DNA from 4 places in the Pseudomonas sp. NPDC087336 genome. Region 3 is predicted to be linked to each of the others. Evidence: predicted binding sites of a transcription regulator. Region 3 holds the regulator's gene; each other region holds the start of a gene.

Evidence for each region. Region 3 encodes FliA, which starts transcription of late flagellar genes. Its sites were predicted from a motif close to CTAAAGTTTNNNNNNNNNNNGCCGNTAA; they were not measured.
Region 1: a site for FliA is predicted at 5,829-5,856, ahead of motA (flagellar motor stator protein MotA). Genes of this name have one in related genera too.
Region 2: a site for FliA is predicted at 3,156-3,183, ahead of flgM (flagellar biosynthesis anti-sigma factor FlgM). Genes of this name have one in related genera too.
Region 4: a site for FliA is predicted at 3,960-3,987, ahead of ACIO0C_RS17375 (methyl-accepting chemotaxis protein). Genes of this name have one in related genera too.

What each region holds. Positions count from the first base shown of each region.
Region 1 covers NZ_JBIUYA010000028.1:24,041-31,528, forward strand. Annotated here, with positions in the region: gene orn (oligoribonuclease) at 84-626, opposite strand; gene rsgA (small ribosomal subunit biogenesis GTPase RsgA) at 734-1,765, shown strand; gene ACIO0C_RS24055 (TIR domain-containing protein) at 1,965-2,372, shown strand; gene ACIO0C_RS24060 (caspase domain-containing protein) at 2,375-3,334, shown strand; gene ACIO0C_RS24065 (toll/interleukin-1 receptor domain-containing protein) at 3,334-3,825, shown strand; gene motB (flagellar motor protein MotB) at 3,877-4,905, opposite strand; gene motA (flagellar motor stator protein MotA) at 4,909-5,760, opposite strand; gene ACIO0C_RS24080 (HDOD domain-containing protein) at 5,927-7,465, shown strand.
Region 2 covers NZ_JBIUYA010000063.1:3,087-10,574, reverse strand. Annotated here, with positions in the region: gene flgB (flagellar basal body rod protein FlgB) at 1-132, opposite strand, end outside; gene cheR (protein-glutamate O-methyltransferase CheR) at 403-1,230, opposite strand; gene ACIO0C_RS30910 (chemotaxis protein CheV) at 1,277-2,209, opposite strand; gene flgA (flagellar basal body P-ring formation chaperone FlgA) at 2,291-3,052, shown strand; gene flgM (flagellar biosynthesis anti-sigma factor FlgM) at 3,221-3,547, shown strand; gene ACIO0C_RS30895 (flagella synthesis protein FlgN) at 3,596-4,063, shown strand; gene ACIO0C_RS30890 (flagellar brake protein) at 4,155-4,901, shown strand; gene ACIO0C_RS30885 (MFS transporter) at 4,967-6,331, opposite strand; gene ACIO0C_RS30880 (glutamine synthetase family protein) at 6,393-7,488, opposite strand, start outside.
Region 3 covers NZ_JBIUYA010000004.1:285,818-293,305, forward strand. Annotated here, with positions in the region: gene flhF (flagellar biosynthesis protein FlhF) at 1-323, shown strand, start outside; gene fleN (flagellar synthesis regulator FleN) at 442-1,272, shown strand; gene fliA (RNA polymerase sigma factor FliA) at 1,269-2,009, shown strand; gene ACIO0C_RS06305 (chemotaxis response regulator CheY) at 2,176-2,547, shown strand; gene ACIO0C_RS06310 (protein phosphatase CheZ) at 2,567-3,355, shown strand; gene ACIO0C_RS06315 (chemotaxis protein CheA) at 3,401-5,650, shown strand; gene ACIO0C_RS06320 (chemotaxis response regulator protein-glutamate methylesterase) at 5,702-6,838, shown strand; gene ACIO0C_RS06325 (flagellar motor protein) at 6,838-7,488, shown strand, end outside.
Region 4 covers NZ_JBIUYA010000016.1:23,909-31,396, forward strand. Annotated here, with positions in the region: gene ACIO0C_RS17355 (heavy metal translocating P-type ATPase) at 1-1,043, shown strand, start outside; gene cueR (Cu(I)-responsive transcriptional regulator) at 1,040-1,453, shown strand; gene ACIO0C_RS17365 (PA4780 family RIO1-like protein kinase) at 1,610-2,503, opposite strand; partial or broken gene ACIO0C_RS17370 (cache domain-containing protein) at 2,798-3,886, shown strand; gene ACIO0C_RS17375 (methyl-accepting chemotaxis protein) at 4,016-4,744, shown strand; gene ACIO0C_RS17380 (AraC family transcriptional regulator) at 4,847-5,638, opposite strand; gene ACIO0C_RS17385 (acetyl-CoA C-acetyltransferase) at 5,809-7,086, opposite strand; gene ACIO0C_RS17390 (3-oxoacyl-ACP reductase) at 7,206-7,488, shown strand, end outside.

The sequences.
Region 1 (7,488 bases), on a different contig from region 3:
GATCCTTGCGAAAAGGCGCGCAGTCTACGCACTTCGCTGAAGCACCAAAAGGGGGCAAAGGTGTCAGCGTTTATGCCACCCGATCAGACCTTGATGAAATGCTGGCGATAGTGCTGCAGCTCGGCGATCGACTCACGGATGTCGTCCAGCGCCAGGTGGGTGCTGCCCTTCTTGAAGCTGTCGCGAACGTCCGGCGCCCAGCGAGCGGCCAGTTCCTTGAGGGTCGAAACGTCAAGGTTGCGGTAGTGGAAATAGCTTTCCAGGGATTTCATGTGCGTATAAAGGAAGCGACGATCCTGGCAAATGCTGTTGCCGCAGATCGGCGACTTGCCCTTGGGCACCCACTTCTCCAGGAAGGCGATGGTTTGTGCTTCAGCTTCGGCCATGCTGATGCGGCTCTCGCGCACGCGCTGGGTCAGGCCCGAACCGCCATGTTGACGGGTGTTCCACTCGTCCATGCCGGCGAGGATTTCGTCGCTGTGGTGAATGGCGATCACCGGACCTTCGGCCAGGGTGTTCAGGTCGCTGTCGGTGACAATGGTGGCCATTTCGATGATGACATCGGTATCCGGGTTCAGACCGGTCATTTCCAGGTCGATCCAGATCAGGTTCTGCGGGTTTTGCATGTGTCGGCTCCTAGGCAATGCTGCGCAGTTTAGCCTAGGCCGGTGGCAGGGCGTGCTAAACTCGCGGCCGTTTTACCTAATCGCTGCATTATTACTACGGAACACCCATGGCCAAACGCCAACTCAATCGTCGTCAAAACTGGCGCATCGAAAAGATTCAGGGCGAACGCGCTGCCCGCGCCGCCAAACGCGAGTCCTCGGCTGTCGAGGCACTTGAGGGCGGCGACCTGGGCCCGGAACAGCACGGCCTGGTGATCGCGCACTTCGGTGTGCAGGTCGAAGTCGAGGCCCGCGATGGCGAACTGGCCGGCCAGGTGTTCCGCTGCCACCTTCGGGCGAACCTGCCTGCGCTGGTGACCGGCGACCAGGTGGTCTGGCGTGCCGGCAACCAGGGTATCGGCGTCATCGTGGCGCAGTTGCCACGCAATACCGAACTCTGCCGCCCGGACAGCCGTGGCCAGCTCAAACCGGTTGCGGCGAACGTCGACATGATTGTCATCGTGTTCGCGCCACTGCCTGAGCCACATGCCAACCTGATCGACCGCTACCTCGTAGCCGCCGAACACGCGGGCATCAAGCCGCTGCTGTTGCTGAACAAGTTCGACCTGATCGACGAGCACAACGCCCCGGCGCTGAATGCCTTGCTCGCGGTCTACCGCACCCTGGGTTATCCCGTGCTCGAAGTGTCGGCCCACCACGGTAACGGCATGGAACAGCTTCAAAAACTCTTGGACGGGCGCATCAGCGTATTCGTCGGCCAATCCGGTGTCGGCAAGTCGTCGCTGGTCAACAGCCTGCTGCCGGAAGTCGAAACCCGCGTCGGCCCGTTGTCCGAGTTGTCCGGCCAGGGCACCCATACCACGACCACCGCGCGCCTGTTCCACTTCCCCGGCGGTGGCGAGCTGATCGACTCCCCAGGTATCCGCGAATTCGGCCTGGGCCACGTCAGCCGTGCCGATGTCGAGGCCGGTTTCATCGAGTTCAACGACCTGCTTGGCACCTGCCGCTTCCGCGACTGCAAGCACGACCGCGAACCTGGTTGCGCCCTGCTCAAGGCCCTGGAAGATGGCCGCGTGCAACAACAACGGATGAATAGCTACCGCTCGATTATCGCCAGCCTACCGGAAAACGGCTACTAAACAGACGTGCCGACCGCCCTGGCTTCAGCGGGGTGGTCGGTGGCTGGATCCCGCCTCCACTTAAACATCAGACCTTTCTGTAAGACTTGCACACCCTCGCTTGTAGGGCATTTCTCTTTCCGCGCCGCCCCCTTGTGGCCGCCCTTCAATCGCCTAACTTCAAGCCCTCTTCGCACTCCTGCGACACCGAGGGACACCCATGCAAACCTACCATCTGTTCATCAGCCACTCGTGGAACTACTCCGACGCCCACGACAGTCTCGTGCGCCTGCTCAACGCCAAGCCGGGTTTCACGTTCAAGAATTTTTCAGTGCCACCGGACAACCCGATTGTCGGCGCGAAAACCGACAAACAACTCGAGGAGGCCATCGAAAACAAGATCCGCCCGTGTTCGGCGGTATTGATCATGGCCGGGATGTATTCCACCTACAGCAAGTGGATCAACAAGGAAATCGAGATCGCCAAGCGCATGGGCAAGGTGATCATTGCGATCAAGCCGTTCGGTGCCGAGCGCATTTCCACGGTAGTCCGTGACGCGGCACATGCCGAATGCGCGTGGGACACCAACAGCATCATCAACGCGATTCGCCAGCATACGGCGGTGTAACCATGCGCAAGGGACTGTTTATCGGCATCAACGACTACACCCATGTGTCGCGCCTGAGCGGTTGCAGCAATGACGCCATGGCCATGGCCTCGGTGCTGAAGACCGACGCCAACGGCGATCCGAACTTCAAGAACATCGTGCTGACCTCCGCCGAGGACTACCTGGGCCGGGGAAAACTCGAAGACCAGATCCGCGAGCTGTTTTCCGGGGACTGCAATGTCGCCCTGCTGTATTTCGCCGGCCATGGCAGCTTCGACACCGACACCGACGAAGGCATGTTGATCCCACAGGATTACAAGAGCGCCAAGGACGGGATTCGCCTCAGCGACATTCTGAACTGGGCCAGCAAGGCCACGAAGATCAAAAACAAAGTGATCATTCTCGATTGCTGCCAGAGCGGCTCGGCCGGCAAACTGCGTGCATTGCGCAGCGAGGGCAGCGTGGTCGGCGAAGGCATGACCATTCTGACCGCCTGCAAAAAGGAAGAACCGGCGATGGAGGGCGCACAGCACGGTGTGTTCACCGGATTGTTGCTCCAGGCCCTGCACGGCGGAGCGGCGAACATCCTGGGCAAAATCACACCCGGCAGCCTGTATGCGTTTGTCGACAACGCCCTCGATGCCTGGGAGCAGCGTCCGGTGTTCAAGACCAACGTCTCGCAGTTCATTTCCCTGCGCGAAGTGTCACCACTGATACCCAAGGAAATCCTGCGCAAACTCCCCGAATGGTTTGCCGAAGCGGAGTCAACGTACCCCCTCGCCCCCAGCTTTGAGCCCACCGAACCGGAGTTCAACCCGGAACAGGGCGAGGTCTTCGCCCAGCTGCAAAAGTGCAACCGCCACAGCCTGGTCGAACCGGTGGACGCCGAGCACATGTACTACGCCGCCATCCACTCCACGGGCTGTCGCCTCACCGCCCTCGGCGCCTATTACCGCGAACTCGCGATCAAGGGACATTTCTGATGCCAGTGTTTATCAGCTACCGCCACATGGACCGCGCCTACGCGATCCACATCAACACGCGCCTGATACAGGCCAATATCAAGACCTACCTCGACGTACTGGATGCCGAATCCCAGACCACCGACGACATCACCGGAGTGATCACCCGCAACATCAGCGAATGCACGCACCTGCTGGCCGTGGTGTCGGAGAAAACCGCGCTGTCCTGGTGGGTGCCGTTCGAAATCGGCGAGGCGACCATCACCAATCGGCGTATCTGCTCGTTCAAGACCGGCCCGACAGAGCTGCCGCTGTACCTGGACAAATGGCCGAAGCTGACCAGCGAAAGGGATATCGAGTTCTTCATTGATGCTTATCGCAACGAATTGACGGTCAAGCGTTCGATGTCACTGGAATCGGTTACGGGCAGCGAGTCGGTGCGCAGCGTCAACAAATCCAATGCTGAACGCTTCCACGCCGATCTCAAGACCCGAATAACCCGCGGCTTTTAATGCAAAAAACACCCACAAAAAAGCCGACATCACCGTCGGCTTTTTCGCAGGTCACTGCTTGGCCGGCTCACCCGGCTTCGGTGCCGGGTCATCGAACAGGTTCAAGCGCTCACGCAGTTCGTGGGCCGGCAGCGGCTGCTTGTCCGCCGGTAACGCGTTCGGGTCGACCGGTGCAGTCGGTGTTGCTCCCGGAGTGGCGGAACCTTGCGGTGCATCCGGAGCAGGCTCTGCGCCTTGCGATCCTTCGATGGCACGCTGGGCCTTCTTGGTCAGCACCACGATGTCGATACGACGGTTGACCGGGTTGAACGGATGCTCGCGATCGAACAGGGCCGACGAGGCATAACCGACAACGCGCGCCACCTGCGAATCGGGATAGCTGCCCGCCACCAACGCACGGCGCGCGGCGTTGGCACGGTTGGCCGAAAGCTCCCAGTTCCCGAATTCACCGGTGCCGCTGTAAGGCTTGGCATCGGTATGGCCGCTGATGCTGATCTTGTTCGGCACGGCCTTGATGGTGTCGGCCATGGCCAGCAGGATGTCTTCAAAATAGGGTTTCAGGCGCGCCGAGCCCGAGTCGAACATCGGCCGGTTCTCGGCGTCCACGATCTGGATACGCAAACCGTCCGGGGTGATCTCGAACAAGATCTGGTCTTTGAATTTCTGCAGTTGCGGGTTCTCTTCGACCTTGTTCTGCAGCTCTTGCAGCAGCAGTTCCAGGCGCTCCTTCTCCACCATCTCGGCCATGCCTTCGACCTGTTCGACGTCGACCGTCACCTTGTCCGGCTGCGGCTGGGTCTTCATCTCGGGGTTGAGGGTGTTTTCCGGCGCCATGGTCGGCGTGCCGCCCAGATCGATGATGTACGGCGTGCCACTTTCGGAGAAGCCGATCGGGTCCTTGAAGTAGCCGGCGATGGCGATCTTCTGTTCCGGGGTGGCGGTGGACAGCAGCCACAATACCAGGAAGAACGCCATCATCGCCGTGGCGAAGTCGGCGAAGGCGATTTTCCAGGCGCCCCCGTGATGCCCGCCGGCGATGCGCTTGACGCGCTTGATGATTATCGGCTGATTGTTCTCCATGGCTTAACGACCGCGAACCGCTTGTTCCAGCTCGGCGAAGCTAGGACGGTGTGCCGGGTACAGGACCTTGCGCCCGAACTCCACGGCCAGCGATGGCGGCATGCCGGAAGCGGAAGCCACCAGCGAGGCCTTGATGGCTTCGTAGACGTTCAGTTCTTCCTTGGCATCGTGGGCCAGGGAATGCGCCAGCGGGCCGAAGAAGCCATAGGCCGCGAGAATACCGAAGAAGGTACCCACCAGTGCCGCACCGACGTGCAGGCCGATGGACTTCTGGTCGCCTTCACCCAGCGAGGCCATGGTCACCACGATACCCAGGACCGCCGCGACGATACCGAAACCGGGCATGGCGTCGGCGATACCGTTCACCGCGTGGGACGGGTGCTCCAGGTCTTCCTTGAGGCTGTAGAGCTCCATGTCGAACAGGCCCTCCAGCTCATGGGGCGCCATGTTGCCGGAGGACATGATGCGCAGGTAATCACAGATGAACGCGGTCATGCGCTCATCCTTGAGGACCGTCGGGTACTTGGCGAAGATCGGGCTCGCCGCGGCATCTTCGATATCCGCTTCGATGGCCATCATGCCTTCGCGGCGGCTCTTGTTGAGAATCTCGTAGATCAGGCCCAGCACTTCAAGATAGAAGGCATGGCTGAAACGCGAACCGAACATGCTCAGGGACTTCTTGAGCACGTGCATGGTCATGTAGCCGGGGTTGGCCTGCAGGAATGCACCGAGGGCCGCACCACCGATGATCATGACCTCGAAAGGCTGGATCAGGGCGGCAATCTTGCCATGGGAGAGCACGTATCCGCCGAGCACGCTCGCGAATACGACGATGATGCCGATAATTTTAGCCATAGGTAGGAGAGCACTTACTGAGTCGGGTTCAAGGTCATATTCGGAAGTTAAAAAATCTCTTCTTCTACTTATCGGCAAAACTGCGCCAGACTATAGCCAGTTCAGGCGAAAAGCTAATTTGACCCCCTCGGGGCACAGGTATTGTTGACGATGATCGCCTACAGACATGGCTAAACAAACAAACGCCCCGACACCCGCACCGACCACCCTCGAAGGCTGGACCAAGCTTCTCGACGGCGTGCGCCTGCCGGTTCCACAGGCCAGTCATGACCGTGTCTGCCGGGCCATGCGCGATAGCCGCAGCTCTGTGCGCAAGATCGCCGACTTGATGCAGGACAGTCCGGCCCTGGCCTTGAGCGTGATTCGCGAGGCCAACCGGTACAGCCATGGCGGCATGACCGAGCCGGCGGAAAATCTTGAGGTCGCCATCAACCGTCTCGGCTTGAAGCGCACCGAGGAGTTGCTCGCGCGACTGCCCGCCGTGCCCCAGGGTGAGATTCCGAAAGCCCTGCGCCAGTTGCAGCTGATCAGCCAACACGCCAGCCAACAGGCCAACGGTTTTTTTGCCAGCCGCCTGGCCCGCCTGTGGCAGGACATCCACTGGGGCAGCCTGCTGTTTCTATCGCCGCTGTGGCCCCTGGCCCTGACCCATCCGCACCTGCTCGAAGACTGGGAGCTGCGGGTCATTCATAAAGGCGAATCGGCGCGCACCGTCGAAAAGCAACTGTTTGGCGCTCGCCTGCTGGAAATCGGCCTGGCCCTGGTAAATCTGTGGCACCTGCCAATCTGGGTGCAACAGGGGTATCGACTGCTGCTCACCGAGCAACGGGAACTGGTCAAAGTCCTGCGCATTGCCCGTGACAGCGAGCATCCGCTACGCCAGCAGAACCGTCTGGATGACGACCCGACCCTGCGCCGCTGGCTCAATCAACCGGCCAACACGGTGCTGTTGGCCAACGGCCTGGCGCTCTCGGCGCACCAGGCCTGGGACAGTCCGCACAGTGAGCGCTGGCAGTACCTGACCAGCCTCTATTTGCAAATACCGATGGACCAGGTGCAACAACAACTGCACCAGCAAGCCGCCAACAGCGCGCGTAACCACGCCATGCCCGACCTCTGGCATCCCGCTGTGGCGCTGATCTGGCCATGGGGCACGAACCCTGTGAATGCCGGTTTGCTGCCAGCCCCGGCCCCCACCGCCGAAGACCTGGCGAAGTGGCGCAAGCAATGCGCCGAGTTGTTGGTCGAGCCGAGTCGCTTCACCAATGCCATCCACCTGACTACCACTGCCCGCGACGCACTGGTTGCCTGTGGCATGCGCAGGGTGATGATCCTGATGGCCGATCGCACCCACTCACAGCTGCGCGTGCACCAGACAGCCGGCTTGCCAGACGAAGTGGCTGGCCTGAACTTTGCCGTCAGTCAAAGCCCGGTACTGCAACGCCTGCTCTCGCAACAGGCCCAGGTCCGCCTCACGCCCCTGAACAACGCGCAATTTTCCGCGTTGCTGCCCAACAACCTGCGCAGCCAGTTCAGCGGCGAACACCTGTTGCTGCGTTCGCTGCTCAACAATGGGCGGGTGATCATGATCGTCGTGGCAGACCAGGGTGGCCGGCCGTTCTCGGACATCACCGTGCAAGCCTTCGGCAAAACCGCACAATGCATCGAAAAAGCGCTACACAGCTTTAGCCAGCGCGGCCAATAAGGCTGCGCTACAATCCCCCCTTT
Region 2 (7,488 bases), on a different contig from region 3:
CTCCAGGTCCCGAGCCTTGTAGTTCGGTGTGTCGGCGTTGGCAATGTTGTTGGCCAGGACTTCGGCACGCTGAGCGCGCAAGCCCAATGCCTTTTCGTGAATACCGAGCGCTTTATCGAAGCTGATGCTCATGGCGGGAAACCTTCGGCTGACCTGATTTTTCGTACGATAGTCATAGCAAGCGTCATGCCAATTCATAACCCCCCGTAAACCGGGGCTTTGCGGGCACCGGTCCAGAGGGCAGCGACAGAAAAGCGGCAAGCGGTTTCCGCTGGATGCCGCTTTTCTGCCGCGTCACACCCGTTTCCGGCTCCTGCAGGTTTAGGCCGTATCGGCGAGAAATCATCAGGCATAAAAAACGGGAACCCCTGAGGGCTCCCGTTTTTTGATGCAACCAACCGGTCACTTCGCCTGGTAAATAATCCCCGGGCTGCACTGGACCATCTGGTAATGATCCGGCAATCCGTTCAGCGCTTCGGAAGCACCGAGAAACAGATAGCCACCCGGCTTCAACGTGCTGTGAATGCGCAACAGGATGTCCTTCTTCACTTCGGCGGAGAAGTAGATCAGTACGTTGCGACAGAACACGATGTCGAACTTGCCAAGGCTCGCGTAGCTGTCCAGCAGGTTGAACGAGCGAAACTCGACCCGGCTCTTGATCGGCGCCTTGATGGCCCAGCGCCCCGGCCCCTTGGGGTCGAAATAACGCTGCAGCCGCTCGGGAGATAGTCCGCGACCGATGGCCAGGCTGTCGTACTCGCCGGTCTTGCAGTTGTTCAGCATGGTGCCGGACAGGTCAGTGGCCACAATCTGCACGCCCATCCTCAACTGCCCGGCATTGAACCGCTCGAACTCATCGATGGACATCGACAGCGAATACGGTTCCTGACCCGACGAGCACGCCGCCGACCAGATCCGCAGACGCTGGCCGGGACTTGCCTTGATCGCCTCGGGCAGCACCTTGTTCTTCAAGACTTCAAACGGATAGGTATCACGAAACCACAGGGTTTCGTTGGTCGTCATCGCATCCACCACCATCTCGCGCAACCCGCTACGCGGCTGGGTCTGAATGCGCTGGACCAGCTCACCCAGGGACTTGATGCCTTGCTGCTCCATCAGTTTGTTGAGACGGCTGGAGACCAGATACTGCTTGTTTTCACCGAGCAAAATGCCACAGGCTTTTTCCAGGAACACCCGGAACTGTTCGAAATCCAAATTACCCGTAGACAATGCTGCCGCCTCTAAAATCGTGTTGACTGCCGGGGGCCGGACGCCCCTAGCTGAAGTCTGCTGCTTTGATCCGGTCGACTACCCGGGATGCCAGGTCATCAGGACGGAATTTGGCCAGGAAATCATCGGCACCGACCTTCCTGACCATCGCCTGATTGAACACACCCGACAACGAAGTATGCAGGATGATGTGAAGCTTTTGCATTCGGGGGTCGTTGCGGATCTCGGCCGTGAGGGTGTATCCGTCCATTTCCGGCATCTCGATGTCGGAAATCATCATCAGAAACTCCTCCTCCGGCTTCTTGCCCTCGTCGACCAGTTTGCGCAGGTAATCCAGCGCTTGCCGACCGTCGTTCAACGCCACCACTTCAACACCGACCGTTTGCAGGCACCGGGTGACCTGCTTGCGCGCCACCGACGAGTCATCGACCGTCAGCACCCGCAAGGAGAGCGCCTTGTGCTGGGTTTCGACATCCACCACGCCAGCGGAAATCGCTTCCGGGGTGGGGGCCACTTCCGCCAGCACCTTCTCGACGTCGATGATTTCCACCAACTGGTTGTCGACCCGCGTCACAGCCGTCAGGTAGTGATCACGTCCCGTGCCCTTGGGTGGCGGATGAATCTCCTCCCAGTTCATGTTGACGATGCGCTCCACCGAGCGCACCAGGAATCCCTGGGTCTTGGTGTTGTACTCCGTGATGATCACGAAGGGGTTGTTCTTGTCCTTCAAGCCACCGGAGCCGGTCGCCATCGCCAGATCAAGGATCGGAATGGTCGCTCCCCGAATATTCGCCACGCCACACACGACAGGACTGGACTTGGGCATCAGTGTCAGTTTGGGGCATTGCAGCACCTCCCGCACCTTGAACACGTTGATCCCATACAGCTGCTGGCCGTCGAGACGGAACAACAGCAACTCGAGGCGATTCTGCCCCACCAGTTGCGTGCGCTGGTTTACCGAATCCATTACACCAGCCATGCCTGACTCCTACGCCAACGCTAAGTGTTGTTGCGACGCGCCTTCATCACTAAACGGCACGGCGCTTGCTTTTGATCTGTCATGAACACACAACCGACATTAATCCGACGCTTGACCACCCGCTGCCGCCAATGGCTGGGGGTGTTGTCGGCTGTTTGCCTGTTCAACGCTGGCAGCCCTGCCCTTGCTAACGCGGTTACCTTGCCTGACATGCTTATCGGCGTCACCCAGGGCTTTCTTGAATTCACCGTAGAGGACTATCTGGCGACGAGTCAAACCCAAGGTCGCTATGAAATCCAGGTGAACCCGCTCGATCCGCGCCTGCGCATGCCGATGTGCGACAAGGAATTGACAGCCACGCTGGAGAGTCCGGCCAAGCCTTTGGGCCGCGTAACGGTCAAGGTTCGCTGTGAGGGAGCATCGCCCTGGACAGTCTTCGTGCCCGCTCAGGTACGCCTGTTTCGCGAGGTTGTCACGACCACCCGGCCACTGCGCCGAGCCGGCATTGTCGAGCCGCAGGACGTCGCGCTACGTGAGCGCGATATCAGCCTGCTCAACCAGGGTTACCTGATTGCCGTGGACCAGGCCATCGGGCAACGACTTACCCGACCAATGGTCAACGATCAGGTCATCAGCCTGGTGCACATCGAACAGGCGGAAGTGATACGCAAGGGCGACCAGGTGGTGATTACCGCCCGCAGTGGTACGCTCAGCGTGCGTATGCCCGGCGAGGCACTGGCCGGTGGCGGCCTGAGCGAACAGATTCGGGTCAAGAACCTCAATTCCAAACGGGTCATCAAGGCACAGGTGATTGCGCCGGGCCAGGTGGAAGTGTCCATGTAGGGCTTGTTGCGGGTGAAATTGTGGCGCCGGTCTCGGCGGTTCCCTAAACTGTGTACCAGGCACGGCAAGCGCTGGCGCGCGCAAGCTCATTTGATAAATGGGCCTAAAGTTTTTCAGGGAATGGCCGAAAACATGGCAAGCGTCCAAATTCCCAGAGGTTTTTTTACCATGGTCATCGATTTCAGCCGATTGAACAGCTCCCCGTCACTCACGGGCAGTACACGTACCAACGCCGCCAGGGAAACTGCCGAAACCGGTAAGCCTGCCGAGCCTACCCCCTCCGCCGAACAGGTCAATATCGTCAAAAGCGGGGAATCGGTACATCTGAGCAATGAGGCGCAACAGTTGCAGAAGATCACCGATACGCTGCGCGATCAGCCTGTCGTCGACAAATCCCGCGTGGCTGAGTTGAAAGCAGCCATCGCCGATGGCAGCTATAAAGTCGACAGCAACCGTGTAGCCAGCAAACTGCTCAACTTCGAAGCCCAGCGCTAGGCCTCGGCCCGCGCCAGGCTTTTGGACGCTTAAACCCCAAGGCCAGCCATGCACGACACCAATTTACTGCAACTGATCAACGACGACCTTGCTCCAGCGCAAAACTTGCTGGAATTACTGCGCACCGAATCCCTCGCCTTGCATGGCCGCGACATGCAATTGCTGGAAGAGATCCTGGCGCGCAAGCAGGCAATGATCATCGAGCTCGAACAGCATGGCCGCAAACGCAGCGAGATTCTCGCCAGCCTCAACCTGCCAACCAATCGCAGCGGTCTGGAGCAACTGGCCAGTCAATCGAGCGTGGGTCAGGCACTGCTGACGCAAAGTGATGTCCTGACCGACCTTCTGGCTCAATGCCACGCCGCCAACGCCAACAATGGGCAGTCGATCCTTGTACAGCAGGCCGCCACGGCCACCCAGCTGAGAATCCTTAACGGCGGTGAGCAGCCCGCGCTCTATGACGCCAGCGGATCATTCTCCAGGCTTGTGAAACCACGCCCGCTTAGTCAGGCTTGAGCCTGTCGATAAGCACGCTCTATCAAGACGCGAAACATGATGGCAAAATGCCCATTGCCGTAGTCAAAATTTGTCTGGAGATTGATTAACCGTGTCCAATGCCTTAAACGCGGATGATGCTCCGCAGCCACCCAAGGTGCTCAGCACGCCCCTGGAAATCTCCGGCAATTTGCGCCAGCTGCTAGACAGCCATGACCCGCTGATCATCACGTTCCACGAGCGCAGCCAGCGCTTCCAGAGCTATCTGGTGGACCTTGATCGTGAACGCAACATGATTGCCCTGGATGAAATGATTCCCCGCGATGGCGAACGTTTCCTGCTGGCCGGCGAACCCTTCAAAGTCGAAGGTTTTCATGAAGGCGTGCGCATCGCGTGGGAAAGCAATGGCCAGCTGACCATCGACGAATCCAACGGCAGCCGTTGCTACCGTGGCACCCTGCCCGATGAAGTGGTCTACCACCAGCGCCGCAATGCTTTCCGTGCCGCCTTGAAACTGGCCCAACTGGTCAACGTCAACCTGGACGGTGAAAAACTCAAGGCAGCGATCAGTGGCAAGCTGTTGGACATCTCCGCCACTGGCTGCAAGTTGCGCTTTGAAGGCGACATTACCGGCAGCCTGCAATTGGGTCAGGTGTACGACCGTTTCAACGCCGACCTGCCCTTCGGCAAAATGACGGCACCCGTCGAACTGCGCTACCTGCACTTCGAAGAAAAGATTTCCACCACCTTCGCCGGCGTACGCTTCCACAACATGAGCGGGCTGGTGCAACGTCAGGTCGAGCGGTTCGTCTACCAACTGCAACGCGAAGCGCGGCGCTTCGACAAAGACGACTTCTGAGACAACGCTTCAAGCAAAAAACGGGCAGCCCCTTGCGGTGACTGCCCGTTTTTTTTGCCTGTATGTCAGGGCCTGGCTTCGGTAAAACTCTGCTCCCTGCCCGAATCCGGTTCTTGCGAAGGTTGATCAATTTCCGGCTCCGGTTCCAGGCTCGGATCGGAAGGAAGCGGATTCTGCATCTGGTCCTGCACCACCTGCTCGTCCACCCGAGGATCGAGGGCCGCCACCAGTGGCGAACTCGACATACTGTCCGGCATGGCAACGTGGTGCAGCGGCGCGTCGTCGACCTGGTGCAGGTTGGTCACCGCTTTCGGACGAATTCGCCACACCAGCACCAACGCAAAGAAACTGAAGAACGCGTAGAGCATCTGACTGCCGAACAACTTCATCAGCACGCCTGCCACCAACGGCCCGATGCTGGCACCAACGCCGTAGGTCACCAGCAACATCGCCGTCAGCGATACCCGTCGATCGCCCTCGACATGGTCATTGGAGAAAGCCACGGCCAACGGATACAGGCAGAACTGGACCAACGAACAGAGGAACCCGGCAATGAACAGGACTTCCAGCGGCACCCGCTCCATGATCGCCAGCGGCAAGGCCGCCAACGCCAGGCTGAACGCGAAACAGCGAATCAATAGCGCCCGGTCATAGCGATCGGACAACCACCCCAACGGCCACTGAACCAGTAAGCCGGCAAAAATGCAGCTACCCATGAACAGGCCAACCTGCTCCGTGGACAGCCCTTGCTGAGAGGCGTACAGCGGCGCCAGGCCGTAGAACGAGCCGACAATCAGGCCTGCTCCCAGGACGGTACTCAATGACTGTGGCACCCGCTTGATAAAGAACCGTGGCTCCATCGGTGCGGGATGCAAAGGCGCCGGGTGAATCCGTCGGGTCAGGGCCACCGGTACCAGGCAAAGGGTGAAACAGAGGGCAACCAGCATCAGCAGTTCCAGCCCCAGGCCCGGATGCATGACCAGAATCAACTGACCCAGCACCAACCCCAAGTAGGACGCGATCATGTATCCGCTGAACACCAGCCCGCGCTGTTTGGCATCGGCCTGCTCGTTCAGCCAGCTCTCGATGACCATGTACTGGCACATCATGCCAAGACCGACGATCACCCGCAGGAACAACCAGGCAGGCAACCAGTTCACCAGGCCATGGCCCAGCACCGCCGCGCCGACGATCCCGGCACAGGCCGAGTAGGCTCGAATATGTCCGACCCGGGCAATCAATCGATGGCCGATCTTGCCTCCCAGCACCAGGCCGAAATAGTTGGCCGCCATCAACGCACCGACCCACAGGCTGTCGACATGATCGGCAGCCAGGCGCAACGCCAGGTAAGTACTCAACAGGCCCGAGCCGATCAACATCATCAGCGAAGCGAAATAAAGCGCTCGAAAGGATTTCCAGATTTGGCGCAACGAGCGGCTCCTTGCAGTGGGTGACGGGCTATTCAAACGATAGCCCGGTGTCGACATTTCGTCAGGCCTGGGCGGCCAGGACACGCCGCTCCCAGGGAGTAATTTCATCAAGGAAACTGGTCAATTCCAAGGTCTTCGAAGCGATGTAGCCTTCGATGAACTCCTTGCCGAACAGTTCCATTGCCAACTGGCTACGTTTCAGACGTTCCAGTGCCGCATGCAAGGTACAGGGCAATGAAAGTTTATCCGGCACCTGGAACTCACCCTGCACTGGTTCGTCGGGTTCCAGTTGGTGCTCAATGCCGTACAACCCGCAGGCCAGGCTCGCTGCAATCGCCAGGTAGGGGTTAGCGTCAGCCCCCGGCAATCGATTCTCGACCCGACGAGCGACCGGCAAACTGGCGGGGATGCGCAAACCGGCTGCCCGGTTGTCATGGGACCAGCAGGCATTATTTGGTGATGCAAAGGGATGGCACAAGCGCTGATACGAATTCACGTTCGGCGCAAACAGCGCGGTGAAATCCGCCATGCCGGCTTGCTGGCCGCCGATGAAATGGCGGAAGGTCGCGCTCGGTTCACCGGTTTCGTCGCTGAAGATGTTCCGCCCCGTGCCGATCTCTACGATGCTCTGGTGAATATGCATCGAACTGCCTGGGGTGTGCGCCAATGGCTTGGCCATGCAAACCACGATCAGGCCGTGCTTGAGCGCGACTTCCTTGAGCAAATGCTTGAACAAAAAAGTCTGGTCGGCCAGCAGCAGAGGATCGCCATGCAGCAGGTTGATCTCAAACTGGCTGACGCCCATCTCGTGCATGAAGGTATCGCGCGGCAGGCCCAGCACAGCCATGCATTCATAGACATCCCGGAAGAACGGCCGCAGGCCATTGTTGGAGCTGACACTGAACGCCGAGTGGCCTTCCTCGCGACGACCGTCCAGGCCGATCGGTGGCTGGAATGGCAGGGTCGAATCGGAATTGGGAGCGAAGACGAAAAACTCCAGCTCAGTGGCCACCACCGGCGCCAGGCCAATAGCCGCGTAACGCGCGATGACCGCCTTGAGCTGGCTGCGGGTCGACAGGCTGGAGCTTTCGCCTGTCAATTCATCCGCATCACAGATGGCCAATGCCCGAGGTTGCCGACTCCAGGGCAAGCGGTGG
Region 3 (7,488 bases):
TGGTGCTGGCAACCACCAGCCAGAAACAGGTTCTAACCGCCGCTTATCACAGTTACAAGCGTTGCGGACTCGCTGGCTGCATCCTGACTAAACTGGATGAAACGGCAAGTCTGGGCGAGGTGTTGAGTCTGGCCATCAGCCATGAGTTGCCGGTGGCCTACCTGACCGATGGCCCGCGGATTCCAGATGATCTGCATCTGCCGCGTCGTCATCAACTGGTCAGTCGGGCCGTCAGCGTGCAAATGCAGGAAGAACCCAGCGAAGAGGCCATGGCTGACATGTTCGCTGATATCTACCACAGTCCGACCAAGCAGGTTGGCTGAGGTAACACAATGAATAGTTTTTGTACCCTACATCGATGGCCTGCCATGCATTGTTCCGGTTGTGAACGCGCAGCCAGTTATGTGGCCCCGTCAATGCAGAACAAGGTAAAGAAATAACATGGGCAGCATGCATCCTGTACAGGTGATCGCGGTGACCGGCGGCAAAGGTGGCGTCGGCAAAACTAACGTGTCAGTGAACTTGTCCCTGGCTTTGGCTGAGCTTGGCCGGCGCGTCATGCTGCTGGACGCCGACCTGGGCCTGGCGAACGTCGACGTTCTGTTGGGGCTGACACCCAAACGTACCCTGGCCGACGTGATCGAAGGCCGCTGTGAATTGCGCGACGTGCTGTTGCAGGGCCCTGGCGGCATCCGCATCGTTCCCGCGGCGTCCGGCACTCAGAGCATGGTCCACTTGAGCCCGGCCCAGCACGCCGGCCTGATCCAGGCCTTCAGCGACATCGGCGACAATCTCGACGTGCTGGTGATCGATACGGCGGCGGGCATTGGTGAGTCGGTGGTCAGTTTCGTGCGCGCGGCCCAGGAAGTGTTGCTGGTGGTGTGCGACGAGCCGACCTCGATCACTGACGCCTATGCGTTGATCAAATTGCTCAACCGCGATTACGGCATGAACCGTTTCCGCGTGTTGGCCAACATGGCGCAGAGCCCCCAGGAAGGGCGCAACCTGTTCGCCAAGTTGACCAAGGTCACCGACCGCTTCCTCGACGTCGCCCTGCAATACGTCGGCGCGGTGCCTTACGACGAAAGCGTGCGCAAGGCCGTGCAGAAACAGCGCGCCGTCTACGAGGCCTTCCCGCGCTCCAAGTGCTCGCTGGCATTCAAGGCGATCGCGCAGAAGGTCGATACCTGGCCGCTGCCCGCCAACCCGCGCGGGCACCTGGAGTTTTTCGTCGAGCGCCTCGTGCAGCAAACGGCAGGACCGGTGCTATGACCGCCAGCGGTTACAACCTCTACAAGGCATCGGCGCGTAACGCGCAGTACGAGCTGATCGAGCGTTACGCGCCGCTGGTTAAACGCATTGCCTATCACTTGCTGGCGCGTCTGCCGGCCAGTGTCCAGGTCGAAGACCTGATCCAGGCCGGGATGATCGGCCTGCTGGAAGTATCGACCAAATACGACGCCAGCAAAGGCGCCAGTTTCGAGACCTACGCAGGCATCCGCATTCGCGGCGCCATGCTCGATGAAGTGCGCAAGGGTGACTGGGCGCCTCGTTCGGTCCACCGCAATACGCGAATGGTCAGTGACGCCATTCGCTCGATTGAAGCTAAAACCGGCCGTGACGCTAAAGATCACGAAGTTGCGGCCGAACTCCAATTGAGTCTTGACGATTACTACGGGATTTTGAACGACACCCTGGGCAGCCGCCTGTTCAGCTTCGACGACCTGTTGCAGGACGGCGAACATGAAGGGCTGCACGAGGACGGCGCCAGTGCTCATCTGGAACCGTCTCGCGATCTGGAAGATGAACGCTTCCAGGCAGCGCTGGCGGACGCGATCGCCAATTTGCCGGAGCGTGAGCGATTGGTGTTGGCGCTGTACTACGACGAAGAATTGAATCTCAAGGAAATCGGCGAGGTCCTGGGGGTCAGCGAATCCCGGGTCAGCCAGTTACACAGCCAGTGCGCGGCCCGTTTGCGGGGGCGTCTGGGAGAGTGGCGAGCGCGCTGAAGGCAGTGTGGGGGCACTGCGACGCGGCGGGTGGGGTGATGAACCGCGCCGGTCTCGATCCGTTGTAACCCAAACAGTCATCAAGTGTTTCGCCAGATTGATTGAAATGGCGCGTCCAGGTGCTGGGCGCGTTTTAGTCTGCTTGGAGGTCGAATTGGACAAGAACATGAAAATCCTCATCGTTGATGACTTCTCAACGATGCGGCGGATCATCAAGAATTTGTTGCGTGACCTTGGGTTCACCAACACGGTCGAGGCCGACGATGGTACTACCGCCATTCCGGTACTCAACAGCGGGAGCATCGACTTTCTGGTGACGGACTGGAACATGCCTGGCATGACCGGTATCGATCTGCTGCGCCACGTGCGCGCCGATGAAAGGCTCAAGCACCTGCCAGTGCTGATGGTGACTGCCGAAGCCAAGCGCGAGCAGATCATCGAGGCAGCTCAGGCCGGCGTAAACGGCTATGTAGTCAAACCCTTCACGGCCCAGGCGTTGAAAGAAAAAATCGAAAAGATTTTCGAACGCATCGGTTGAACTGCGCCACGGGGGAGCTATGGGGCATAACGAATCATCCCAGGGCGATTTTGAATCGACCCTGAAAAAACACGCCGTCGAATTGGTCGCGAGCCTTGAAAAGGGCAGGTTCGGCGATGCTGTGCAATTGATCCATGAGCTCAACCAGACCCGTGACCGTGGCCTGTATCAGGAAGTGGGCAAGCTCACCCGCGAGCTGCATAGCGCGATCGTCAATTTCCAGATTGACCCGCACATGCCGCAAGCCGAGGAAGTGTCACAGATCACCGACGCCACCGAGCGCCTGGGGTATGTGGTGAAGCTGACCGAAGCCGCCGCCAACCGCACCATGGACCTGGTGGAAAACGCCACGCCGCTGGTCAACAGCCTGGCTGACGAAGCCCAGGGCTTGAGCGCCGACTGGGGACGGTTCATGCGGCGCGAAGTCGGGGCCGAAGAGTTTCGTGAGCTGGCCCGGCGCGTCGACGGTTTCCTGGCGCGCAGCAGCGCAGACAATCGCGCCGTGTCCAGCAACCTCAACGACATTCTGCTCGCCCAGGATTACCAGGACCTCACCGGCCAGGTGATCAAGCGTGTGACCCAACTGGTCACCGAAGTGGAAAGCAACCTGCTCAAGCTCGTGCTGATGGCCAGCCAGGTGGACCGCTTTGCGGGCATCGAACATGACCGTGCGGCCATGCTTGCAGAAAAAGATCCACAAAAACATCTCTCCAAGGGTGAAGGTCCGCAGATTCATGCCGATAAAAGAGAAGACGTTATGTCCGGTCAGGACGATGTGGACGATTTGCTATCCAGCCTGGGTTTTTAGAATTCAGGTTTTTTGGGTTTTTAGACCTGTAGGAGCACCCCCTTAATGAGCTTCGGCGCCGATGAAGAGATCCTTCAGGATTTCCTGGTTGAGGCCGGCGAGATTCTAGAGCAACTGTCCGAGCAACTGGTCGAGCTGGAAAGCCGTCCGGATGATGCGGACTTGCTCAATGCAATTTTTCGCGGTTTTCACACTGTAAAAGGGGGCGCCGGCTTCCTCCAGCTCAACGAGCTGGTGGAGTGCTGCCACATCGCCGAGAACGTGTTCGACATCCTGCGCAAGGGCGAGCGTCGCGTCGATTCGGAATTGATGGACGTGGTCCTCGAAGCGCTGGATGCGGTGAACGGCATGTTCAGCGAAGTGCGCGAACGCTGCCCGATCACGGCTGCAACGCCTGAGTTGCTGGCGGCGCTGGCTCGTCTGGCCGAGCCGCAAGCGGCTGATGAGGTGGCTGTCGCCGCAGTGATCGACGCGCCTGTGGTTGAAGCCGATTCAGGCGATATTACCGATAACGAATTCGAACAACTGCTGGACTCGCTGAACGCCGTCAAGGCCCAGGCCGAGGCGCCCGCCGTTGCTCCAGCACCTGCCAGCGAAGTGCCTGCCAACGACGAAATCACCGATGCCGAGTTCGAGTCGTTGCTCGATCAACTGCACGGCAAGGGCAAGTTCGCCGTCGATGCAGTGGCCCCGGCGCCCGTCGCGCCGCCAGAGCCTCAAGCCGCTGGCGATAGCAGCGACATCACCGACGAAGAATTCGAAGCCTTGCTCGACCAACTGCACGGCAAGGGCAACTTTGCGGTCGAGGCGCTGGAGTCGGCCATCGCATCGGTGCCGGCACCGGTAGCGCCCGCCGCAGCGGCGGCCGGCAGTGATCTGATCAGCGATCATGAATTCGAAGCACTGCTCGACGAATTGCACGGCGAGGGCAAGTTCAGCGACGTGGGCACCGCGACAGCGGCGAACGGCGCGAACGCCCCGGTGACAGCAGCGGCCGCCAAGGTGGTTGCGCCCAAGCCCGTGGCCAAGGCGCCCGAACCAAAAGCCGAAGCACCGGCGGCCACCGCTGCACCGGCTGCGGCCCGTGCCCCGGCCGCACCGCCCGCGGAAAAGCCGGCCAGCGAAGCCGAGACCACCGTGCGGGTCGATACCGCGCGGCTCGACGAGATCATGAACATGGTTGGCGAGTTGGTGCTGGTGCGTAACCGCCTGGTCCGCCTGGGCGCCAACAGCGCCGACGAAGCCATGTCCAAGGCCGTGTCGAACCTCGACGTGGTCACGGCCGACCTGCAGACCGCGGTCATGAAGACCCGGATGCAACCGATCAAGAAGGTCTTCGGGCGCTTCCCGCGCCTGGTTCGCGACCTGGCGCGCCAGCTCAAGAAAGAGATCAACCTGGAGCTGGTCGGCGAAGACACCGACCTCGACAAGAACCTGGTCGAAGCCCTGGCCGACCCGTTGGTCCACCTGGTGCGCAACGCGGTCGACCACGGCATCGAATCGCCGGAAGAACGCGAAGCGTCGGGCAAGGCCCGTGGTGGCAAGGTGATCCTGGCGGCCGAGCAGGAGGGCGATCACATCCTGTTGTCGATCTCCGACGACGGCAAGGGCATGGACCCGAATGTCCTGCGTGCCATCGCGGTAAAACGCGGTGTGATGGACAAGGACGCGGCCGATCGCCTGAGCGATACCGAGTGCTACAACCTGATCTTCGCCCCGGGCTTCTCGACCAAGACCGAGATATCCGACGTGTCGGGTCGTGGCGTGGGCATGGACGTGGTGAAAACCAAGATCTCCCAGCTCAACGGTTCGATCAACATCTACTCGGCCAAGGGCCAGGGATCGAAGATTGTCATCAAGGTGCCGCTGACCCTGGCGATCATGCCGACCCTGATGGTCATGCTCGGCAACCAGGCGTTTGCGTTCCCGCTGGTGAACGTCAACGAGATCTTCCACCTCGACCTGTCGCGCACCAACGTGGTGGACGGCCAGGAAGTGGTGATCGTGCGGGACAAGGCACTGCCGTTGTTCTACCTCAAGCGCTGGCTGGTCAGCTCCGCCGCTCACGAAGAGCAGCGCGAAGGCCACGTGGTGATCCTTTCGGTAGGCACCCAGCGGATCGGCTTTGTCGTCGACCAGCTGGTGGGCCAGGAAGAAGTGGTCATCAAGCCGTTGGGCAAAATGCTCCAGGGAACCCCGGGCATGTCGGGCGCCACCATTACCGGTGACGGCCGCATCGCGCTGATTCTCGATGTTCCGAGCATGCTCAAGCGTTACGCCACACGGCGTATTTGATTCTGGCGCAGCGGTGGCGGCTGACGCCCCGCTGCGTCTAATGGAGTGTTTATGGCAGTCAAGGTCCTGGTGGTGGACGATTCAGGGTTTTTCCGTCGCCGCGTCTCGGAAATTCTTTCAGCGGATTCCAATATCCAGGTCGTCGGCACGGCGACCAACGGCAAAGAGGCGATCGATCAGGCACTGGCCCTCAAGCCGGACGTGATCACCATGGACTACGAGATGCCGATGATGGACGGCATCACCGCGGTACGGCACATCATGCAGCGCTGCCCGACCCCGGTCCTGATGTTTTCCTCACTGACCCATGAAGGCGCCCGGGTCACCCTGGACGCGCTGGACGCCGGTGCGGTGGACTTCCTGCCGAAGAACTTCGAAGACATCTCGCGCAACCCCGAGAAGGTCAAACAACTACTGTGCGAGAAGATTCTCAGCATCTCGCGCAGCAATCGTCGTGTCAGCAGCTATAGCGCGCCGGCACCGGTGGTAGCACCGGCGCCGACACCAACGCCAACGCCTTCGAGCACTCTCGGTTATGGCAGCAGCGCGCCTGTGCGCCCGGCCCCCGCGCCGGTCCCGTCCCGTGCACCTGCGCACGCACCGTCGTCGCCTGCGCCCAAACGCAAAGCCTACAAATTGCTGGCCATCGGTACGTCCACCGGCGGCCCGGTGGCCTTGCAGCGGGTATTGACCCAGCTGCCAGCCAACTTCCCCGCCCCGATCGTGTTGGTCCAGCACATGCCGGCTGCCTTCACCAAGGCGTTCGCCGAGCGCCTGGACAAGCTCTGCCGGATCAGCGTCAAGGAAGCCGAGGACGGCGACATCCTGCGCCCGGGTATGGCGTTGTTGGCACCCGGCGGCAAGCAGATGATGATCGACGGCCGGGGTGCGGTGAAAATCCTGCCGGGCGACGAGCGCTTGAACTACAAGCCCTGCGTGGACATCACCTTCGGTTCGGCGGCCAAGTCCTATGGCGACAAAGTTCTGGCGGTCGTACTGACCGGCATGGGCGCCGACGGTCGTGAAGGCGCACGCCTGCTCAAGCAGAGCGGCAGTTCGATCTGGGCCCAGGATGAAGCCAGCTGCGTGATCTATGGCATGCCCATGGCCATCGTCAAGGCCGAACTGGCCGACGCGGTGTATGCACTGGACGACATCGGCCGGCACATCGTCGAGGCCTGTGTCTGATGGACGTTTTAAGTCTCATCGGCATCATCATGGCGTTCGTCGCCATCATTGGCGGCAACTACCTCGAAGGCGGACATATCGGTGCGCTGGCCAACGGTCCGGCCGCGTTGATCGTGCTGGGCGGGACCATCGGTGCGGCGTTGCTGCAATCGCCCATGAGCGCCTTCAAGCGTGCCATGCAGATTCTGGCGTGGATCCTGTTTCCTCCGCGGGTCGACCTGGCCGGTGGTATCGATCGCGTCGTCAACTGGAGCCTGACCGCCCGCAAGGAAGGCCTGCTCGGGCTGGAAGGGGTGGCCGATACCGAACCCGACAGCTACTCGCGCAAAGGCCTGCAATTGCTGGTCGATGGCGTCGAGCCGGAAGCGATCCGCAGCATTCTCGAGGTGGATTTCTACACCCAGGAAAGCCGCGACATCGAAGCCGCCAAGGTTTTCGAAAGCATGGGCGGTTATGCGCCGACCATCGGCATCATCGGTGCGGTGATGGGCCTGATTCACGTGATGGGCAACCTGGGCGATCCGTCGCAGCTGGGCAATGGCATCGCCGTGGCCTTCGTCGCCACCATTTACGGTGTGGCCAGTGCCAACCTGGTATTGCTGCCGATTGCCGCCAAGCTCAAGTCCATCGCGTTGCGCCAGTCGCGTTAT
Region 4 (7,488 bases), on a different contig from region 3:
CGGCGATCATGGCCGGCACCGGGGTGGCGGCGCGTCATGGAATCCTGATCAAGGACGCCGAAGCGCTGGAACGTGCCCATGAAGTCAGTTCGGTGGTGTTCGACAAAACCGGCACCCTGACCTCTGGCGCCCCGCGCATCGCCCACTTGAGTGCGATCGACGGTGACGAAACAACCCTGCTACAACTGGCCGGGGCCTTGCAACGCGGCAGTGAGCATCCGCTGGCCAAGGCTGTACTGGATGAATGCGCACAACGCGGCCTGATCGTGGTCGATGTCAGCGACAGCCAGTCCCTGACGGGGCGCGGCATTGCCGGCAGTCTTGATGGCCGTCGGCTGGCGCTGGGTAATCGGCGTCTACTGCAAGAGAGCGGATTGAGCGCAGGTGAATTGGCCGATTCGGCAACGGCCTGGGAAACCGAAGGCCGGACCCTGTCCTGGCTGGTCGAGCAAAGCCCTGCACCGCGAGTACTGGGATTGTTCGCTTTTGGTGACACGCTCAAGCCTGGTGCGCTGCAAGCCGTGCAACGACTCAGCGCACGCCATATCAGCAGTCACCTGTTGACCGGCGACAACCGTGGCAGCGCCAAAGTGGTAGCCGATGCACTGGGCATCAAGGACGTACACGCCGAAGTGCTGCCGGCAGACAAAGCGGCCGAAGTCGCCACGTTGAAGAAAAACGGTGTGGTGGCGATGGTCGGCGACGGCATCAACGATGCGCCTGCACTGGCCGCGGCGGATATCGGCATTGCCATGGGGGGCGGCACCGACGTGGCCATGCACGCCGCCGGGATCACCCTGATGCGCGGCGATCCGCGATTGGTACCCGCGGCGCTGGAGATCAGCCGCAAGACCTACGCGAAGATCCGGCAGAACCTGTTCTGGGCCTTCGTCTATAACCTGATCGGTATTCCTTTGGCGGCCTTCGGTTACCTCAACCCGGTGCTGGCCGGTGCGGCGATGGCGTTGTCGAGTGTGAGCGTGGTGAGCAATGCGCTACTGTTGAAAACCTGGAAACCCGAGGATCTGGAGGACAACCGATGAACATCGGCCAAGCGGCCCGCCACAGCGGCCTGAGTGCGAAGATGATTCGTTACTACGAGTCCATCGGCCTGCTCAAGGCGGCCCATCGCACCGACAGCGGCTACCGGGTGTATAGCGACGATGACCTGCATACGCTGGCGTTCATCAAGCGTTCCCGGGACCTGGGATTTTCCCTGGAGGAGGTCGGCAAGCTGCTGACCCTCTGGCAGGACCGCCAGCGTGCCAGTGCCGATGTGAAGGCGCTGGCCCGGCAGCATATCGATGAGTTGAACCAGAAGATCCGTGAGCTGGGGCAACTGCGCGATACGTTGCAGGATCTGGTCGAGCATTGTCAGGGGGATCATCGGCCGGATTGTCCGATTCTCAAGAGTCTGGAGTCGGGGTGTTGTGCAGAACCGTCGAATATTTAAGCGCCTGTGACATACCGTAACGCCCACGTTCGTTCCCACGCTCTGCGTGGGAATGCATCCCGTGACGCTCTGCGTCACATTCAAAAGCGGAACGCGGAGCGTCCCTGGCGGCATTCCCACGCAGAGCGTGGGAACGATCACCCACAAAAAAACCGATCACTGCATCCAGGGCGGAGGCGGCTCTTCGGTTTTGCCCGGTGGCGCATCGTCTGCGGCACGCGCCGCTTGCTTGCGCTCTTCATCCAGGCGTGCGGCCTCGATCTCGCGCATGATGCCGCCGACGTCAGCCAGCTCTTCCGGTTCGTCGAACTCGCCGGTCAGGACACTGGCCGGGTGCAAGGTACCCGCCTCGTACAAAGCCCACATCTCCTTGGCGTACCGGGTCTTTTTCAACTCTGGCGCAAACCGTCCGAAATAGGACGCCATGTTGCCAACGTCCCGCTCAAGCATGCTGAACGCGTGGTTGTTACCCGCTGCGTCAACCGCTTGCGGCAAGTCGATGATCACCGGGCCGGTCGGGGTCAACAGCACGTTGAACTCGGACAGGTCACCGTGCACCAGGCCGGTGCACAGCATCAGCACGATCTGCGAAATCAGGAACGCGTGGTATTCGCGCGCCTGATCCGGCTCCAGCACCACGTCATTCAGGCGCGGTGCCGCATCACCGTACTCGTCGGCCACCAGTTCCATGAGCAGCACGCCCTCAAGGAAGTCATACGGCTTGGGCACCCGCACACCGGCATTGGCCAGGCGAAACAGCGCCGCTACTTCGGCGTTCTGCCAGGCGTCTTCGGTTTCCTTGCGGCCAAACTTGGAACCCTTGGCCATGGCCCGGGCCTGTCGGCTGTTGCGCACCTTGCGGCCTTCCTGATACTCGGCCGCCTGACGAAAACTGCGTTTATTCGCCTCCTTGTAGACTTTCGCGCAACGTAACTGGTTGCCGCAGCGCACCACATAAACAGCTGCTTCTTTACCACTCATGAGTGGGCGCAGCACCTCGTCGACCAGACCGTCCTCGATCAGGGGTTCAATGCGTTTTGGAGTCTTCATCAGCTTTTATTGTGGGTCCTTTATTACCAAACACGCGAAAGTCATTCGTTATACGGCAATCCATCCATTCGGGGGAGGGGGTGCCGACGTACCGTTCGCGTGATTTTTCAAAACAGCCCTCAATTTCCGCAGTCAACAGCCGAAGTCCTAAGTGACAAAGTGATTTGTCCGACAATCGTTTTTACAACAATAACGATGCCGCACTCAGGGAACCGGGATCAACAACGTTTACGGCTGCCAATAAACCGCGAGTCATCTGCACTGCGTGGGCCTACAAGAAAATCTGGAGCGCGGATGAACATCAAACAGAAACTGACCTGGGCGTTTGCAATCATCGCCTGCTTGCCGGTGGTACTGGTCGCCACCCTCGTCGTGCTGAACTTGCGCAGTGATGCCAAGGACGAATTCGTCGATAACAGCGGTCGCGAAATCCGTCAGGTCAGCAATGCCATGCAATTGTTCTTCGACGGCATCAGCCAGAACGTCGAGTACCTGGCCCGGCAACCGCTGATCACCCACTCCGACGACAGCCTCAAGACCTACATGAACGCCAACGCCGCCAGCATTCCCCAGGGCGAAATGGACAAGAAAGTCTTCGGCTTCCTGCAAGACCTGGGCAACGCCCATCCGTCTTACGCCTACGTCATCCTCGGCACCGCGGCCGGTGGTTACGTGTCGTGGCCGGACGACGCCAAACTGGCCAACTACGACCCGCGCCAGCGCCCCTGGTACAAGGCGGCCCAGGCCAAACCGGGCAAGCCGTTGCGTACCGAAGCCTATTACTGGGCGGAAAATGATACGTCCTACGTCAGCACCGTACGCACCATCGACAACAAGCTGGGCACCAACGGCGGCGTGGTCAGCATCGACGTGTCGCTCAAACAGCTCACCGAACTGGTCAAGCAGATCAAGCTCGGCGAAACCGGCTACCTGATGTTGCTGGAAAACTCCGGCACCGTACTGGTCGACCCGAAGCAACCGGAACACAACTTCAAGGCCTTGAACAGCCTGGGCGAGGGCTACGCGCAACTGGCCAAGGCCGGCAAAGGCCTGGTCGAAGTCGAACTCAATGGCGAGCGCTACATGGCCAACGTCTGGCCGTCCGAGCAACTGGGCTGGACCTTCATCGGCTTGATCAAGCAGAGCGATGTGATGAGCACCGCGACGCAACTGACCTGGTTGATCGCGATCATCGCCGCGGTACTGGCCGTGATCTTCGCCATCGTCGGCGCCAGTTTCGCCAGCGTCATCGTGCGACCGATCCGCAGCGTGGCCGACGGCCTGGAAGGCATCGCCCAAGGTGAAGGCGACCTGACCAAGAGCCTGCAAATCCGCGGCAACGACGAAACCGCGCAACTGGCCAACTGGTTCAACCAGTTCCTGACCGCGATTCGTAACCTGATCCAGAGCATTGGTGGCGCCGCGACCAGCATCCTGGCCACCTCCAGGAGCTCGACCCAAGTCTCCAGCGACATGGCCGAAGCCGCTGGGCGCCAGCGCGAGGCGGTGGACATGGTGTCCACGGCATTCCACGAAATGGTCGCCACCGCCAACGAAGTGGCGCGTTCCTGCAGTCAGGCGGCCGAGTCCGCCGACAGCGGCCAGCGCCAGGCCCGCGAAGGCCAGCAGCAGATTGACGCGGCCGTCAGCAGTGTCGATCGCCTGAGCCAGGAAATCGAACAATCCGCCCAGTCAATGCAACAGCTGGAGCGCGACAGCAATGACATCCAGTCGATCCTGGGGACCATTCGCTCGATCGCCGAGCAGACCAACCTGCTGGCGCTGAACGCGGCCATCGAAGCCGCGCGGGCCGGTGAACAGGGCCGTGGTTTTGCGGTGGTGGCCGATGAAGTGCGGGCACTGGCCAAGCGCACGGCCGACTCCACGGCGGAAATCGACGGGCTGCTCGGCAACCTGGCCAAGCGCACCAGCCAGGTGACCCAACAGATGCATGCGAGCCTGGAGGTGTCCCAACAATCGGTGACGCGCATCGGTGAAGCGCGCAACAGCTTCGGGCAGATCCGCGAGTCGGTGGACGTGATCCGCGACATGAACACCCAGATTGCCACTGCAGCGGAGCAACAGCATCAGGTGGCCGAAGACATCAACCGGCACATCAGCCAGATCCATGGCGATGCGCAATTGGTGGCGGAACTGGCGAACTCGGCGCGCCTGGATTCCCAGAGCCTGGCCGGGTTGTCCAATGAGCTGGATGGGTTGGTGCGCCGCTTCCGTACCTGATTCGCCAATCCCTCGGGCCGCTTCGCGGCCAATCGCTGGCAAGCCAGCTCCCACAAGGACAGTGAAAACCCTGTGGGAGCTGGCTTGCCAGCGATGGGGCCATCACTGCCGGAACAATTCTCCCGGGGTAAACCCGAACAGGCTCTTGAACGCCGCAATAAACGCCGACGTCGAGTCATACCCACAGGCCAGCGCGGCGTTGGTCACGCTGTCGCCCTCCTCCAGCAGACTCAACGACGACAGCAAGCGCATACGCTGGCGCCAGCCACGAAAACTCAGCCCGGTTTCCCGCTGGAACAGGCGCATCAGGGTTTTTTCCGACGTACCCAGGCGCTCGGCCCATTCGTGCAAGGTCACATTGCGCTCGGGATTTTCGATCAGTTCGTTGCACAACCCCAGCAACCGTTCATGACGGGGCAACGGCAGGGAAAACCCGACTTCCGGCAACGTCGCCAACTGATCGAGTAATACACTCACCAGCCGCGCTTGCGGGCTGTCACCCTGTGGATATTCCACTGGCAGCAGGCAAAAACTCTTGATCAGCTCCCGGGCCAGCGGCGTCACTTCCAGTACCCGGCAACGCCCGTCTGCCCACCCGCAATCCTCGCGACGCACATACAGGCTGCGCATCTCGGCGCGCATCGAGGTCACGACCTGATGATCAAGGTCCGCCGGAATCCAGATACCCCACTGTGGCGGCGCGAAGAAACTGCCCTCGGCGGTGTGTACGCCGAGCACGCCACTGATGGCATAGGAAAACTGCACCCAGTCATGACGATGGGACGGCGTCCACGACCCGGCGTTGAGGCTCTCTACCCGGGCGTACAGCGGACGCGGCAGTGTTATGAGGGGTGGGATGCTGCGTTCGAGAGAAACCTGTCCGTTAGTCGGCATTGCCTGGCCTTGTATTGCGAGACGGCTGATGGGCCGACGTTAGGCCATGTCACCCCTCTATTCAACACCGGACATTATTGTGGGAGCTGGCTTGCCAGCGAAGGCCTCCTTGAATTCTGCACTGGTCTCCAGGACGCCTTCGCCGGCAAGACGGTCTCCTACAAATATCGTTAACGCTCGATGATGGCGGTCACCCCTTGACCGCCCGCGGCGCAGATCGAAATAAGCCCACGCCCCTTCCCCGCCGTATCCAGCAACTTCGCCAGATTGGCAACAATGCGCCCGCCCGTGGCGGCAAACGGGTGCCCCGCCGCCAGTGAGCTGCCTTTGACATTCAGCCGGCTGCGGTCAATCGAGCCCAGCGGCGTGTCGAGGCCGAGGCGGGTTTTGCAATACTCGGGGTCTTCCCAGGCCTTCAAGGTGCACAGCACTTGCGCGGCGAAGGCTTCATGGATTTCGTAGTAATCGAAATCCTGCAGGGTCAGGCCATTGCGCGCCAACAAACGCGGCACTGCATACACCGGCGCCATCAACAGGCCCTCGGCGCCGTTGACGAAATCCACCGCCGCTGCCTCGCCATCGCGCAGGTAGGCCAGGACCGGCAAGCCACGTGCATTCGCCCATTCTTCGCTGCCCAGCAGCACCAGCGAGGCGCCATCGGTCAGCGGCGTGGAATTGCCAGGAGTCAGGGTGCCGTTTGCGCTTTTTTCGAAAACGGGTTTGAGCGAGGCGAGTTTTTCCAGGGTCAGGTCCGGGCGCAAATTGTTGTCGCGGGTTAGGCCGAGAAACGGCGTCATCAAATCGTTTTGCCAACCTTCGGCATAGGACGCGGCCAGCTTCTGATGGCTCTCGAGCGCAAATTGATCCTGCTCTTCACGGGCAATGTTCCAGGTCTGCGCCATCAACTCGCAATGCTCGCCCATGGACAATCCGGTGCGCGGCTCGCCATTGCGCGGGAACTCGGGGATCAGATGCCGGGGGCGCAACTGCAGGAAGGGTTTGAGTTTTTCAACGGTGGTGTTGGCGCGATAGGCTTGTAGCAGAATCTTGCGCAGCCCATCGCTGACACTGATCGGCGCGTCCGAGGTGGTGTCGACGCCACCGGCGATGGCGCAGTCGATCTGGCCCAGGGCAATTTTGTTCGCCACCAGCAGCGCAGCTTCCAGCCCGGTGCCGCAAGCCTGCTGAATGTCGTAGGCCGGGGTAGTGGGCGACAGCCGCGAACCGAGCACACATTCGCGTGTGAGGCTCATGTCCCGCGGCAACTTGAGGACGGCCCCGGTAACTACTTCGCCAAGGCGCAAGCCATGCAGGTTGTAGCGTTCGATCAGGCCTTCGAGCGTGGCCGTGAGCATGGCCTGGTTGCTGGCGGTGGCGTACGGCCCGTTGGAGCGAGCGAAGGGTATTCGGTTACCACCGATGATCGCGACGCGACGCAGCTGAGTCATGAAAAGCTTCCTATTCTGTGAAGGCCATTACCCGCAAGCGTAGGCCTTTTCCAGTGAATCGAACGACTGATTGCCATTCATGGTCCACACTTTGAACCTCATCTGCTGGAGCGCGTTCCATGTCCGACCGCTATATCGACTTCGCCAATTCGTCCATCGGCCATCGACTGGTCGGTGCCATGGGCCTGCCTTCGCCGGTACGCCTGGAACGCTGGCAAGCGGGCCGATTGCGCCCTGTCGAAGGTGCTTTGCTGATTGGCGGCGGACCACTGGCGGAAAAGGTCAGCGCCTTCGCCAACCGCCTGACGGACGCGATCTACTCCTACGGCACCGAACCCTCGATGGCGACCGCGTGGATTCCCGGACACGGCCCGAAGCTCAAGGCCGTGGTGTTCGATGCCA